Regions from separate parts of the Sinorhizobium chiapasense genome, predicted to be linked through region 1. Evidence: riboswitches for the same ligand, from Rfam matches in the RefSeq annotation. Region 1 holds a riboswitch; each other region holds the start of a gene.
What was found. Region 1 has a riboswitch for cobalamin ahead of RB548_RS03040 (aromatic ring-hydroxylating oxygenase subunit alpha). Riboswitches for the same ligand answer to the same signal wherever they lie in the genome.

Region 1 (3,645 bases):
GTGATGGCGAAGATGACAGCGTGTAGGTGCGCATCACCGGTTCCTCGCCGACGGGCAGCTCGAGCGTCACGAACTGCCCCGGCAGATAACGGAACCAAGCCGGCTTGTCCGAACGGAAGGTGAAGGTCATCACGTCCGCAGTCTCGACCACGGCCGATATGCATTCGAGCAGATGCTGCCGGTCGATCCACGGATGCAACTCGTCGAAATGGCGAAAAGAGGAACCCATTTCCATGGTCAGGCCACCCGCGAGAGAGGAGCGGCGTCGCCTTGGAGGCGGTTCTGCATGAAATTGCAGTACCACTCGACGAACTGCATCACGCCACCTTCGTGCTCGGCCGAATAGGGACCCGGCTCATAGGCTGGCGAGCGGATGCCGAAGGCGTTTTCTTCGACGATCTGGCGATCCTGGTCGTTGGTCTCCGTCCAGACGTGGGTAAGATCCTCGAGCGTGTAGTCGACGCCTTCGACCGCATCCTTGTTGACCAGCCATTTGGTCGTGACCTGCGTCAGCTCCGGCCCGAGCGGCAGCACACGGAAGGTAATGGCGTGATCGCCGAGTATATGGTTCCAGGTCGTCGGATAGTGGAAGAGCAGCAGTGTGCCGATGCGGCTCTCGTTCACCCCGGCCGAAAGCTGCTTGCGGACGGCCTTGACGCCGGACATGGTGTAGCTCTCCGCGTCGTTGATGAGCGGCATTCTCGTCATGCGGAACTGGCCGGTCGGAGCGATCTTGAAGGCGCTCGGCAACCCGGCCGCCTCGCATCTCGCCCAATGCTCGGAAATCTCCGGATCGTCCATCGAGCCCTGCACGCCGGTTACCGTCGGGGCCTCCGGATAGGTGCGGCAAAGCTCCGGGTGGTTGGCGGCGCAATGGTAGCACTCGCGGTTGTTTTCCCAGACGAGCTTCCAGTTGCCCTTCTCGACGATCGTGCTCTCAAAGGCGACCTTAGTTTCGCCAAGACGATGCGGCGCAAGATAGGCCGCGACCGTCTCACGGAACGCCTGGAAGTCCATCGGCTTCTCGGCGAGGCTGATGAAGATATAGCCGCCGACCGTTTCGCAATGCACCGGCTTCAGGCTGTGCTCAGCCGGATCGAAGCCTTCCGGCATCTGACGCGCGAACAGCAGCTTGCCGTCCAGTTCGTAGGTCCACTGGTGGTAGGGACAGACAAGCTTGGCCGAGGAGCCCTTGTGCTGCGTGCAGACGCGCGAGCCGCGATGGCGGCAGGAATTGTGAAGCGCGCGGATCGCTCCCTGCCGGTCGCGGACGACGACGATCGGATAGTCGCCGACCTGAACAGTGAAATAGTTGCCTGCCCGTGGAATTTCGCAGTCGTGACCGATAAAGAGCCAGTCCTTGTACCAGATGTGCTCGAGGTCTTGCCGGTAATAATCCGGGTTGATGTAGAAGGCGCGGTCGAGGCTATAGCCCTCGCGGCGGTTCGTGAGCCGGCGCAGCATGTCGTTCTGAATGTCCATGTCCTGTCCTCGTTCAGCAGTTCGGAGAGGCAGGACAGGAACCAACGCCGACAATGATGCCGGCGCGTCAAAGGCTCCGATCCGGCTGCCCGCCGCAACCAGTTACGGTCGATTTTCGTCCCAAGGCTGGTTTCCGGGCTCTGGAGCGGCCCCGAGAGGGACCCGCCCGGCGCCTTCCCGGACACACCGTCCAGTGGCCTTTTGCCGTGGCTTTCGCTCCACCACCGTTGCGGGGGCAGCGCCGGAATCTGACCGGCTTCCCAATTCTCCGCCCTCCCTCGAGCGGCACCTTGAGTGTCCATATCTAAGCGCGCACGGCGCCTTTGCATTTGCTGATTGGCGACATCCGCTCCTAGAAAGACGACACGATATTCGCTTGTCAAAGCCAGACGCGACGATTGATATTATTTATTATAAACAATGTGATAGGAGAAAATCTGAGCAACTGGCGATTTTTTCGGCAGCGTCATTCCCGGCACGAAACCGATTGGTCATTTTGCGACACGCCTCAGGAATTCTGCCATCGATAAATGTAATAAAAAATCATCTGTTAACCCCGAAGGGCTAGCATTCCGAGGACAGATCAATTCATTTCGCGGACAAGGATGGCGCCGTCGCCGATGGCAAGACTCAGATACTATGACACCGCCACGAGAGCCGCGGTCCCCGCGTCAAAGGCCACGCCCCACGCGGAATTCCTCCGGACCGGACGGATCGACCGCCGGCGGCACTGGACAGCCGAGCAGCGGCGCTACCTCACGCATGAGGAGGTCGCGGAGCAAACGGGGCGGAAACTTTCGGCGGCCGGCGAAACGACCCATAAGCGGATCAACGCGTTTCATTCTTCGATCCACTTCCCGAGGATGATCTTTCACCGCACCCTCCCGAACAGTCCGCATCTTGGCTACTGCCATGTGACTGCCGCAAAAACGCACCTTGAGCGTTCGCATGACATCACCTGGGCCTTCTATTTCGCGAACTTCTTCTCCGATCTCGGTGACGAGACGCATTTCTTCGATCGAATACAGAAGGGCTATTCGCGCATGTACTTCGCCGTGGCCATCGAGCCCAGCGAACACGAAGGGCAGATGGTCATCAACCGCAATGTGCGGGGCAACGGCCTGATCTTCCGGACGCAGGACCCGAAGGTAGCACTGAAGAACGTCCTGATGCTCGGCGCGCGCGACGACGCACTGCGCAAGATCATTCGCAGCCTTTGACCCGATAGCCGTCCGCATCGTCTTTATGGGCGACATGCTTTGACGAAGAAAATCGTTCTGTTTTTCCGGTGCGTCCGTTAAGGAAGCGACGGAAAGGCAAACGGAACCGCCATGGCCGAAATCATCGATACACGCACAGAGCCGGACCGGGCGATCGAGAAAGCCTGCGCCGTTCTTTCCGAGGGCGAGCCGGTCGCGATCCCGACGGAGACGGTCTACGGCCTTGCGGCGGACGCGACAAATCCCGACGCGATCAGCCGCATTTACGAGATGAAAGGCCGACCCCGCTTCAACCCGCTGATCTGCCATGTCTCGGATATGGCGATGGCGGAGGCGCACGTGACGTTCGATCCACTATCGCGCCGCCTTGCGGAGGCTTTCTGGCCAGGCCCTCTAACCCTTATCCTGCCGCAGCGCCCGGAGAGCACCGTGCATACGCTCGCCTCCGCCGGGCTCGATACGCTCGGCATCCGCATGCCTGATGGCTTTTCACGGCAGGTGATCGCTCGCTTCGGACGGCCGCTTGCGGCCCCGAGCGCCAACACGTCCGGCAAGATCAGTCCGACCAGCGCCGCCCATGTGCAAGCCGACCTCGGCTCCAAGCTGAATCTCATCCTCGACGCCGGCCCGGCCGAAATCGGCCTCGAGTCGACGATCATCAAGGTCGAAGACGGGACGCTGCGGCTCCTCAGACCCGGCGGGCTGGACGTCGGAGCGATCGAGAGCCTCACCGGGTGCGTGGTCATGCGGCCCGAAAGCGCCGGCGCGACGATCGAGGCGCCCGGCATGCTTGCGTCGCACTACGCTCCGGGCGCAGCCGTAAGGTTGAATGCCGGAGATGTGCGAGCGGGAGAGGCGTTGATCCGCTTCGGCGGCAGGCCGCTTCCCGGCGAGGGCGAAGCGACGATCGTGCTGGACTTGAGCCCCGAGGGCAACCTCCGCG
Region 2 (3,645 bases), 1.1 Mb from region 1:
ACATCAAGCGTGTCGCCAATCTCCTCCAGGTCTCCTCCGCCTTCGGACGCGCGATGGAAACGGTCGATCGCGTGCGAATGTCCGCCGTCCTCTATCCGGTCCTGAGAGCCTTTGCTAAGGACGGAACGCTCTCGGCCGGCGAGATTGCCAACGCGATTGCTTCCTGCGCCGAAGGCTATTCGTTCCCGACCAATCTCGATCGCGACCCGCCGCTGGGCGGCCTGGCGCCGAAAACGCAGGCACAGCTGATGTATGAAGCGCTTGCATCGGATTCGGAGACGGAGACCTTCGTGGAGGCACTGGCCGCGCAAGCCGAGAAAAAGAGAAGCTGAGGAACGCAACCGAGCGATGTTCCCGACGCTTCGAGTGCGGGAACTTGGAAACGCAACAGTCCTAGGAGGAGATTCATGAGCACGGATTATGGCCGTCTCGACGGCAAGATTGCGATCGTTACCGGCGGCACGCAAGGGCTCGGTGCGACGATCGCCGCGCTTTTTGCCGAGCGCGGTGCAACCGGTATCGTCATCTGCGGGCGCAATGCTCCCAAAGGAACGGCAAAAGCAGCCGAGATCAGCAAGACGACCGGTACCAAGGTGGTCTACGTGGCGGCCGATCTCGAGCGGGTCGAGGATGCCCGCGAGGTTGTCGCGGCTTGCGACAGGGAGTTCGGTCGGGTGGACGCATTGGTCAATGCCGCTGCCATTACCGACCGTGGCACGATCCTCGACACCAAGCCGGAACTCTTCGACCGCATGTTTGCGGTCAACGTCCGCGCGCCCTTCTTCCTCATGCAGGAAACGGTGAAGGTGATGCGGCGCGAGAAGATCGAGGGCACAATCGTCAATATCGGGTCGATGTCGGCCAAGGCGGGCCAGCCCTTCATCGCCGCTTATTGTGCGTCGAAAGGCGCGCTGGAGACCCTGACCAAGAACACGGCCTACGCGCTTCTGCGCAACCGCATCCGTGTCAACGGCCTTAACATCGGCTGGATGGCATCGGAGGGAGAGGATCGCATCCAGCGCGAATTCCATGACGCACCCTCGGACTGGCTGGAGAAGGTTGCAGCGAACCAGCCTTTCGGCCGCCTTGTCGATCCGGTCGAGGTCGCGCGTGCCTGCGCCTATCTCTCCTCGGCGGAATCCGGCCTGATGACCGGTTCGGTGATCTGCTTCGACCAATCGATCTGGGGCGCCTACGACGGCTCTCCCCATCCGGCGGCGCCGCTCTGACGCAAACTCGACATGCGGCGCGAGGTCCCCGGGTAAGGCGAGCCGTTCGGCTCGGCTTGCCTTTCGCCGGCGGCTGTGCCCATATGCGGTCGTCAGGTGCCCGCCACGGCGGGAGAATCGGGAATCCGGTGCAAGCCCGGAACGTGCCCAACGCTGTGATGGGGACGGTCGCGCGAAGATAGGTCCTGAATTTTTCTCAGGATATTGCCACTGAATCTTGAAGTGATTTGGGAAGGCGGCGCGGCTGGATGATCCAGAGTCAGAAGACCGGCCTGGCAAGATAGACCGGCCCCGCGCGGACGGCGGGAGGTTGTGCATTGTTGGGGATCGAACGATGCTGCCTGACCTGAGCGGCTGCCTGACGGCGGCCGGAGCCTTTTCGCCGGACGAGCGTGCCGCCGTCTACCGCGCCATTGAAACACGCCGCGACGTACGCGACGAATTCCTTCCCGATCCGCTGCCGGACGAACTCATTGCCCGTCTGCTTGGTGCCGCCCACCAGGCGCCGTCGGTCGGTTTCATGCAGCCTTGGAATTTCGTGCTCGTCCGCCAGAAGGAGACGCGAGAGCAGGTCTGGAAGGCGTTCGTGCGCGCCAACAAGGAAGCCGCGCTGATGTTTTCCGGCGAGAGACAGGCGCAATACCGCTCGCTGAAACTTGAAGGCATTCGCAAGGCACCGCTCAGCATTTGCGTCACCTGCGATCGCACGCGCGGTGGAGCGGTGGTGCTCGGACGGACGCACAATCCGCAGATGGACGTCTATTCGACCGTGTGCGCGGTTCAGAACTTGTGGCTCGCCGCGCGCGCGGAAGGTGTCGGCGTCGGCTGGGTCAGTATTTTCCACGAGCCGGAGATCAAGTCGATCCTTGGCATACCTAACCACATCGAAATCATAGCGTGGCTTTGCCTCGGATTTGTCGACCGGCTCTATCAGCAGCCGGAACTCGCGGTTAAAGGATGGCGTCAGCGCCTGCCGCTCGAGGACCTTGTCTTCGAGGAAGCGTGGGGCACACCAAAACCGAACAGACCCTGAATTCAATACGATAAACGCAATATCTGAACCGCTTTGAGAGCATGGGGTGGCGGATTGGTCGGTCGAGTCGCCGCGGCACCGGTCAATTGCCCTGGATCGGCTGGTAACCCGGACCGAGCGGATTCTTCAGATCAATCGCGCTTTTCTCTTGCGGCAGGAATGTTGGGCCCACGACACGGACCTTACTGTTCGCCGGGTCGTAGGGCCTCTCCCGCACGGGCTTTGCTTGCGCTGATTCCGCAGCCGGCTGCCGGTCGCCATTGATCATGATGACAGACGGCTCGCTCCCGGCCGTCGCCTTGTCGGCATTTTGTGTAGCCGCTCCATTCGGAATCCGGCAGCCGCAGACCCCAGGCGCACCGACGCCACGCGCCCGGTAGGCAAATGCCGTTGGCAGCTCGGTATAAGGCCTTCCGGTCGAGGCGGAAACCATCTGGTCGGTCTCTTCCGTCTCGAGGACATGGTAATAGAGTTCCGTCTGCGCACCAGGGCAGCGTGCCTCGCAAAGCTCGGCATCACGGGCAAAGTCGGATGGCGTCGCATTTGACGAGATCGGGAAAAAGGCCCCGTCGCAGGTGCGCACGCACATTGTCCTAAGGCTGCCAATCGGTTCCTCGTGAAGCAGCGGAAAATCCTGCATGTCGCTGTCGTCACTCAGCAGCGGATAATCCTCGCCATCCGGCGGAAGATCCCTGAGGATGTTGCGATGGATCTCGGGTTCGTCGACTGCCGCGCTGGCGAACTCGTCCTGCTCCTCGATTGGATCCGGAGCGTCGCTGGCCTCGTCATGGCAGCCGTTCAATTCCAGCGCCGCGAGAATGCGCCGACGGGTGCCGCCGGTGTCGCCCGATATCAACGAGCGGCGATGCGCCTTGAGCCTTTGAAGGTTGACCTCCATGCTGGCGATGGTCTCATCGAGCGCCGCGCATGCATCGTCGTTGTCGCCACCAATGACGACGACGCTGCCGGTGCTGCATTCCATCCGGCGTCGCTCGTTCTTGGCCCGGCGGAGCTCGATGTTCTGGCGGGAGACGGCGCCCGTGAAATCGCGCAGATTGGCGGTCGGGCTCACGACCGCGGAAAGGTCAGTCAGGCGTGCATTCAGACGTTCGCAAACGGTCGAGGCCGACGCCACGTCAGGCATCGCCAACAGCATCGGAAGCAGGGCGACCGCCGCATGTTTCAAGTTCCAGGATACGACACTCCGGGACACTGGCTCTCGTCTCTTCCTGCAATCGCGCGCGAACGTCATTCAAGGATATCCGCGCCGCCAACTCCTGTTTCCCATATCATAAGACGCTGTCATAACAGCGCAACGTCAAGGGAGAGTTTGCGTTAACAAGCCAACCGCAGCAAGAGAGAAGAAGCCGGACCGCAACAGCG
Region 3 (3,645 bases), 1.3 Mb from region 1:
GGTCAGCTGCGTGATGGAACTCGAGGGCCGGTCGAACAGGAAGTGCTCGACATTGGGCACGACCCAGACCGCAACCCTTGCGCCGCCCGGCCAGCTTAGCGGTGGACGATCGATGATGGCGGAATAATCGAAACGGTCGTGGTGCTGTGGTGCCGCTGAAACCGGGGACATGGCTTTCTCCTTCAGTGAAATCATGGGCGGTCGGATCAGTGAAGAGGCGATCTGCCGCGTTCGTTGAGGGTAGGCCACTCGATGTCGCGGAAAAATGCGCTATAATTCCGAGGACATCGGACCAAATGTCCGGAATTGAGTTTGGCAGATGGACAGTCTCGGATCGCTCAACGCTTTCGTCCAGGCAGCGGACAACCGCAGCTTCACGCTCGCCGGGCGGCACCTGGGCGTATCGTCGTCGGCAATTGGTAAGGCGGTGGCGCGGCTGGAGGAACGGCTCGGCGTGCGGCTTTTCCATCGCTCGACCCGCTCGATCACGCTGACAGCGGAGGGGGCGCTTTTTCTCGAACGCTGCCGGCGCATCTTTTTGGAGGTCGAAGCGGCGGAGCACGAAATCGCTGAGACGCAGGGCGCGCCGCGCGGCAAGCTGCGCGTCAGCATGCCGCTCATCGGCATGCTGACGATGCCGGCGCTCTCGGCCTTCATGCGTGCCTATCCCGAGATCGAGCTCGACCTCGACTTCAGCGACCGCATCGTCGACGTCATCGGCGAAGGCTTCGACGCCGTGGTACGCGCCGGCGAGGTCAGCGACTCGCGGCTGATGATCCGCTCGCTCGGCACCTTCCGCCTCATGCTCGTCGGCTCGCCCGACTATTTTGCAGTGAGAGGCGTGCCGCGAACTCCGGAAGACTTGAAATCCCACGCCTGCCTGCAGCACCGCTACGCGACCAGTGGCAAGTTCGAGCGCTGGCCGCTCAGGGGCGTGGAGAGGGACATCGAGTTGCCGACGACGGCGGTCGTCAACACCATCGAGCCGCTAATCTACATGGCCGAGCAGGGGCTCGGCATCGCCTGCCTGCCGGATGTCGGCATCCGCCGCCAGCTCCGCGAAGGCACGCTCGTCAGCGTGCTCGACGACCACGTCGAACATTCCGGCCCGTTCCGGATCCTCTGGCCCTCCAGCCGCTACCTGTCGCCGAAACTCCGGGTCTTCGTGGATTTCATAGCGGAGAACCTGTTTTCGGCCTGAGGTGTTCGCTCCTTGCTGCCTTCGCATTGGCGGGAGCCAGCTCGCGACGACGTTTCTGTCTTGCGTAATGTAATGTTATTTCGTAACAGAACGCACCGCTCAACGAGACACCCACCCGTGTTGATATCTCCTTTCTCCCTTCATCCGCTGGTTGCCTCGCGCCGCGATTCATGTCACCAAGGGCGCGATGGTGCTGCTTTCGTGATCCGGAAGCGGCTGAAAAGGGAACACGGTGAGGACGACCCAGGAGGGGCCGAAACCGTGGCTGCCCCCGCAACTGTGAGCGGAAAGCGCATTCACACCATGTCACTGGCAAAAGGCCGGGAAGACGTGAATGCGCGGCGACCCGCGAGCCAGGAGACCTGCCATCGAACCGATCAACCACAACGGACGGGGTGTTCCGATGGAAAAGAACTGGCTTCTGCTCGGCGGGCAACCGTCTCCTTGCATCTTCGCCATTTTCTCTCCGGCCCAGCCCGGCGGAGACAAGCCATGGCGAAATCAGACTTCCGACAGCACAAGATAACGCTCTGCACCGATTGCCGCTTCACCGGAGGCCCATGCCGGCCCGGCGCCGAGCTGCTCGCGCAGTTGAACCGCAGCGTTTCAGCGCTCGGCGGGCCGCTCGACCGGGATTTCTCGATCGCCGGCACGGTCGCGATGACCGCCTGCACGCGGCCCTGCACGATAGCCTTCCAAGCGACCGGCAAGGCGACCTATCTCTTCGGCGACATCTCGCCGGAGGAAGACATCGACGATCTTGTCAGCTTCGCCGCCGCCTGCGCCGGGGGCGAGGTGTTTGACGCTTTCCCTGCTGCGGCGTTCAGCGCCAACGGCAAGGGCCTTGCGCGCGTTCCGGCGGCGCTCCTCGTTTCCGAGGACACCGCGGGGCTGCTGCAGTGAGCGCGGGGAGGGCATTTTCATGAGCGACAAATTCAGTAGCTTGCAGCGGGGCGCGGGCGCCAGCCTGCGCGTCGAAGGACTGGTGTGGGGGCCGCGCGTCGGCCTCCGGCTCGTCCGCGATATCGGTTTTTCCATCGCGCCGGGCAGCCGGCTCGCGATCATCGGCCCGAACGGTGCCGGCAAGACCTCGCTGTTGCGCTGCCTCTATCGGGCGGTCGAGCCGATCGCCGGCCGTATCGAGATCGACGGCGTGAACCTCTGGGCGATGAGTGCGCGCGAGGCGGCAAGGACGATTGCGGTCGTCCTGCAGGAAATGCCGGGCGATTTTCCCTTCAGCGTCCGCGACGTGGTGATGATGGGGCGGATCCCGCGTCGCGAGGGGATCAGCGGCTGGAGCGATCGCGACCGCGAGCGGGTGGCGCATGCGCTCGAGCATCTCGACCTTGCCCATCTGGCGCGCCGCCAGTTCGCCACGCTTTCGGGCGGCGAGAAGCAGCGGGTGCTGATTGCCCGGGCGCTTGCCCAGGAACCGAAGATCATCATCCTCGACGAGCCAACCAACCACCTCGACATCCGCCACCAGCTCGAAATCCTCGATCTCCTGCAGACGCTGAAGCTGACGATCGTCACGACGCTGCACGACATCAATCTCGCGGCCGAGTTCGCGACCGAAGTCGCGATCCTGACCGAGGGGCGGCTTGCCGCCTTCGGCCCGCCGGAGACGGTGCTGAAGCCTTCGGCGCTCTCGGCCGCCTTCGGCGTCCATGCCACCGCGCATGGCGATGCTGCGGGCCAGGTTTCCCGCTTTTCCTTCACGCTCTCGCGGTCCGACGCAATGCCCGTCGCGCGACCGTCCCGTTCCACAGGAGTAATCCAATGAACAGACTTCTTCTTGCCGCCGGCGCGCTCGTCCTTGCCGCCGTGCCGGCGCTCGCCCATCCCGTCACCGTCAAGAGCTGCAACCGCGAGGTCACCTTCGATGCCGCGCCTAAGCGGGCGATTTCCAACGACGTCAATCTCACCGAGATGATGCTGGCCTTGAAGCTGCAGGATCGCATGGTCGGCTACACCGGCGTTTCCGGCTGGAAGACGCTGGACGAGCGGCTGCGCGAGGGCGTCAAGCAACTGCCCGAACTCGCGGAAAAATATCCGACGAAGGAAGTGCTGCTGAATGCCGATGCGGATTTCTACTTCGCCGGCTGGAACTACGGCATGAAGGTCGGCGGCGAGGTGACTCCGGAAACGCTGATGCCCCTCGGCATCAAGGTCTATGAGCTGACCGAGAGCTGCATCCACATCATGGCGAAGGGCAAACCGACGATGGAAGACATGTTCGTCGACCTCCTGAACCTCGGCCGCATCTTCGGGGTCGAGGAGAGGGCCGAGGCGCTGGTTCAGGGCTATCGCAATGAGCTCGCCGAGATCACTGCCAGGATCAAGGGAGCCGAGCGGCGGCCAGTGCGCGTCTTCGTCTACGACTCCGGCGAGGAAAAGCCCTTCACCTCCGGGCGCTACGGCATTCCGACCGCGATGATCGAAGC
Region 4 (3,645 bases), 2.0 Mb from region 1:
AAAGGTCATCAGCCGCGGTCCAGTCAATTCATAGACGCGGCCCTGATGCCCGTCCGCTGTCAACGCCGCAACCGCGATGTCGGCGATATCCTCGGCGCTGATGAACGGCTCACGAACGTCTTTCGGCGGCAGGGCGACGAGGCCGCTCTGAACTGCGTCGGTCAGGAAACCTTCGCTGAAATTCTCGAAGAACCAACTCGCCCTCAAGACCGTCCATTCGGCGCCCGCGGCTCGCAGTTCGGCCTCGGCGGCCTGCGCGTCATCCTCGCCGCGACCGGACAACAGGACCAGCCGCTTCACTCCGCTCTTCACCGCGAGGACAGAAAAGCCGCGGATCGTATCCGCGGCGCCAGGAACGGCCAGATCGGGCTGATAGCTCACATAGACCCGATCGACGCCATCGAGAGCCGGGGCCCATGTCGCCTCGTTCGCCCAATCGAACGGAGGCATCGCCGATCGCATCCCGAGACGCACCGGCACACCATTCGCCAAAAGTCGTGCCGCAATCCGCCGCCCGGTCTTGCCGGCGCCACCCAGAACCAGGGTCGATTTCTCTGACATCTTATCCTCCCGACTGCTGTTCGATGAATATGAGTATTCCTCACGTTTGCAAATGTGATAAATCCTCGTATTTTGAGAGTCAAGGCAAAATGTGAGGAGTGCTCATGATTGGAGAAGCAAATCCGGCGATCGGATCAGCCGAAGAGGAAACAAGCCTTCGCCGTACACCAAGCCAGAAGCGCAGTCGCGAGCGCGTCGAGCATATCCTCTCCCGCGCCATCAGGCTGATCGAGGAAAAAGGAAGCGACGCCATGCGCATGAGCGACGTCGCTGCGATGGCCGGCATCTCCATCGGGTCACTCTATCAGTACTTTCCGGACAAGGCGGCGATCGTGCGCACCCTCGCCGAGCGCTACAATGCCGCCTGCCGGGACTGCATTGCTGCGGAGTTCGCAAAGGTCACCACGCCCGCCGAATTGCGCAGCGCCTTTTCGGCGCTCTTCGACACTTACTACGACATGTTTCTCGCCGAGCCTGTGATGCGCGACATCTGGTCGGCGATGCAGGCGGACAAGGCGCTGCGTAAAATCGAGCTCGCCGAGAGCCGGTTGAATGGGCGATTGCTTGCCGACACCTGGATGAGGGTTGTTCCGGAAGCGCCGCGCGAAAAGATCGAAGATGCCGCGTTCCTCATGATGCATCTTGGCGACTGCACGATGCGACTTGCGGTCTCGGTCGACAGGTCGGAAGGCGACCGCATCGTCAAGGCCTATGAGCACATGATCCTTCGTGAATTTGTCGCGGATGCAGCGTGAGAAGCCGCAAGTTCAATTGACATCGCCCGCGACCGATCCTAATCATCGGGGATCGATTGGTTCCCGGAAAGCGAACGCGTTCCGGGAGTAAACGGGAACGTGACGGATGGACCCAAACTGGGCATCTCAATCACGGCCGACCCCGCGACTGTAGAGCGGCGTGAATTTGCCGTTCCGGAGCGATCCGGAAGAAGCCACTGGGAAAAACCGCGAGAGGGCGGTTCGATCCTGGGAAGGCGAGGCAAATCCTTGGTGAAAACCACCTGACGCCGTGAGCCAGGAAACCTGCCAAGCGATGCGGGCATCGTGCCCAAACCGGGAAACATCCCAACGCCATCACGGAGGTTGTCATGGCTACGTCTACAGCTTCGAGCATTTCGCTCTCCCTTAACGATCGTCTGGTCGCGGGCATCTCCGCCCTGTTGATCGGCGCCTTCCTCGTCTTCGGTGCGGGCCTCGCGAATTCGGCCGTTCTGCACGACACGGCGCACGACACCCGCCACTCCTACGGCTTCCCCTGCCACTGATCGATGCCATGGAACGCCTTACAGCGCCGCGCGTCTTATCGGACGCGCAAAGGACGCTGTAGCACTTTGAATTGCTGCATGTTTTTATCCTTAAATCGGCTACGACTTAAGGAAACATGCAGCAGGCGTTCCATCTCGAACAAGAGCGGAGCGTTCCTCCGGCGCATAGCACGCGGGCGCAGTTCTCGTTTGGCATGCGCTCCGGCATGCTCCGCTGGCGTTTTGCATCCACGGAAACCGGAAATGGCGCCGGCTGTGGCGTCTGCATGGCGTTGGCGCATCTTGAATGACGCGCCGCGCTTCGGAGCGGCCGCGCGCCCGATTGAGGAATTTCGACAATGATCGTCAAAACACTTCTGGCCGCAATCGTGGCCGGGCTGATTGCCGGCGTCTTCATGACCGCCGCACAGGAAATGCGCGTCGTGCCGCTGATCCTGCACGCCGAGGAATATGAGATCCAAGCGCCGGCAACGCAGGAGCCCGCAGCCGCTGGCCACGACCAGCATTCGTCGCTGAACGGCACTTCACCCGCCGGCGCGCTGCTTTCCGCGCTCTCGCCGGTTACACCGGCCTATGCGCATGAGCATGAGGGCGAGCACGAGGAAGGCGGCATCATGTTCGGCCTGAGCCGTTTCTCCGGCACGCTCCTCGCCAATCTCGTGACAGGCGCCGGATTTTCGCTGCTGCTTGCCGGCGTCAGCCTTGTGATCGGCTATCCGATCACGCTCGCGAATGGGGCGCTCTGGGGCGCCTGCGGATGGCTCGCCGTGCACTTGCTGCCGGCGATCGGCCTTCCGCCCGAACTGCCGGGCTTTCCGGCGGCCGAACTCGGTGAACGGCAGGTCTGGTGGGCTGCGACGGTGCTGCTTTCGGCAGCCGGCCTCTATCTGCTGGCGCTGCGTCGCGAACTGGTCGCCAAGATCGTGGGTCTCGCGCTCATCGCCGCACCGCAGATCTATGGCGCGCCGCAGCCGCTCGACATCTCCAGCAACGTGCCCGCCGTCCTCGGCGCGGAATTCGCCGTCGCGGCGCTTGCGACCACCCTTGCCTTCTGGCTCGTGCTCGGGGTGGTTTCCGGCTTCATCAACGACCGGTTCGTCAAGGTGCGTTAGGTCACGTTCTGATCTTTGCTGCCCCTCACCCTGGCCCTCTCCCCGCTCGCGGGGTGAGGGACGGCAGGCGGACAAGAGCCGAAAAACTCACCCTATTTGATCGCGGGCGGTATCGATCAAATGCGCCCGCAGTCGCTCGCGTCGGGCCTCGGGCTCGAGCAACACGCAGCTGTCGCAATAGCTGCCGCCGTCGGTGCGGTAATAGAGGCAGCACCCGCCGCGCATCCTGTAGGTCCGCGAAAGATCTTTCCCATCCGCGGCCGCGACTTCGATCTTCTCGTAGCAAAGCGCCTCGGAATGCAACGGGGAGCCCGCGCGCTCGACCATCGCTAACGCCTGCGCGATCGCCTCCGCCTCCGTTCCGCGCCGTCGTCCGATTTCGAGAAAGGCACCTGCCAGGCTGTCGGCCGCAAGCCGCCATTGCGCGCGCAGCGACAGGCCGCAGCGCCGCTTCAGATGAGCGATGACCGGCTTCAGATGAGCGACAAAGAGATCGTGGAAAAGCCTTTCGGCATCCTCGGGGTCGCCGCCGGAGCCTTCCTTAAGTCCCATGCAAAAAAGAAAACGTCCGGCGTCGACGGCGCCCGCCTCGAGCGGACGCGCGTAGCGCTCGAAGCGCAACCCGGTCACGTCCGGAACACGACTGCTACAGAGATAGATGGCGGCGGACACGAGGCTGAGCTGATGGCT

Region 2: linked by a shared signal. The riboswitch ahead of bluB (5,6-dimethylbenzimidazole synthase) and the one ahead of RB548_RS03040 (aromatic ring-hydroxylating oxygenase subunit alpha) in region 1 are both predicted to bind cobalamin.
Region 3: linked by a shared signal. The riboswitch ahead of RB548_RS09515 (DUF1636 family protein) and the one ahead of RB548_RS03040 (aromatic ring-hydroxylating oxygenase subunit alpha) in region 1 are both predicted to bind cobalamin.
Region 4: linked by a shared signal. The riboswitch ahead of RB548_RS13050 (CbtB domain-containing protein) and the one ahead of RB548_RS03040 (aromatic ring-hydroxylating oxygenase subunit alpha) in region 1 are both predicted to bind cobalamin.

Annotation. Positions count from the first base shown of each region.
Region 1 covers NZ_CP133148.1:657,099-660,743, reverse strand. The annotation lists gene RB548_RS03045 (hybrid-cluster NAD(P)-dependent oxidoreductase) at 1-235, opposite strand, end outside; gene RB548_RS03040 (aromatic ring-hydroxylating oxygenase subunit alpha) at 238-1,482, opposite strand; cobalamin riboswitch at 1,590-1,790, opposite strand; gene RB548_RS03035 (DUF6656 family protein) at 2,103-2,702, shown strand; gene RB548_RS03030 (L-threonylcarbamoyladenylate synthase) at 2,814-3,645, shown strand, end outside.
Region 2 covers NZ_CP133148.1:1,756,014-1,759,658, reverse strand. The annotation lists gene RB548_RS08430 (phytanoyl-CoA dioxygenase family protein) at 1-332, shown strand, start outside; gene RB548_RS08425 (SDR family oxidoreductase) at 408-1,229, shown strand; cobalamin riboswitch at 1,307-1,519, shown strand; gene bluB (5,6-dimethylbenzimidazole synthase) at 1,564-2,262, shown strand; gene RB548_RS08415 (DUF2865 domain-containing protein) at 2,345-3,514, opposite strand.
Region 3 covers NZ_CP133148.1:1,986,383-1,990,027, reverse strand. The annotation lists gene RB548_RS09525 (polysaccharide deacetylase family protein) at 1-171, opposite strand, end outside; gene RB548_RS09520 (LysR family transcriptional regulator) at 320-1,201, shown strand; cobalamin riboswitch at 1,373-1,585, shown strand; gene RB548_RS09515 (DUF1636 family protein) at 1,694-2,104, shown strand; gene RB548_RS09510 (ABC transporter ATP-binding protein) at 2,124-2,984, shown strand; gene RB548_RS09505 (ABC transporter substrate-binding protein) at 2,981-3,645, shown strand, end outside.
Region 4 covers NZ_CP133148.1:2,697,669-2,701,313, forward strand. The annotation lists gene RB548_RS13040 (Rossmann-fold NAD(P)-binding domain-containing protein) at 1-561, opposite strand, end outside; gene RB548_RS13045 (TetR/AcrR family transcriptional regulator) at 666-1,316, shown strand; cobalamin riboswitch at 1,357-1,623, shown strand; gene RB548_RS13050 (CbtB domain-containing protein) at 1,667-1,843, shown strand; gene RB548_RS13055 (CbtA family protein) at 2,182-2,955, shown strand; gene RB548_RS13060 (ferric iron reductase) at 3,043-3,645, opposite strand, start outside.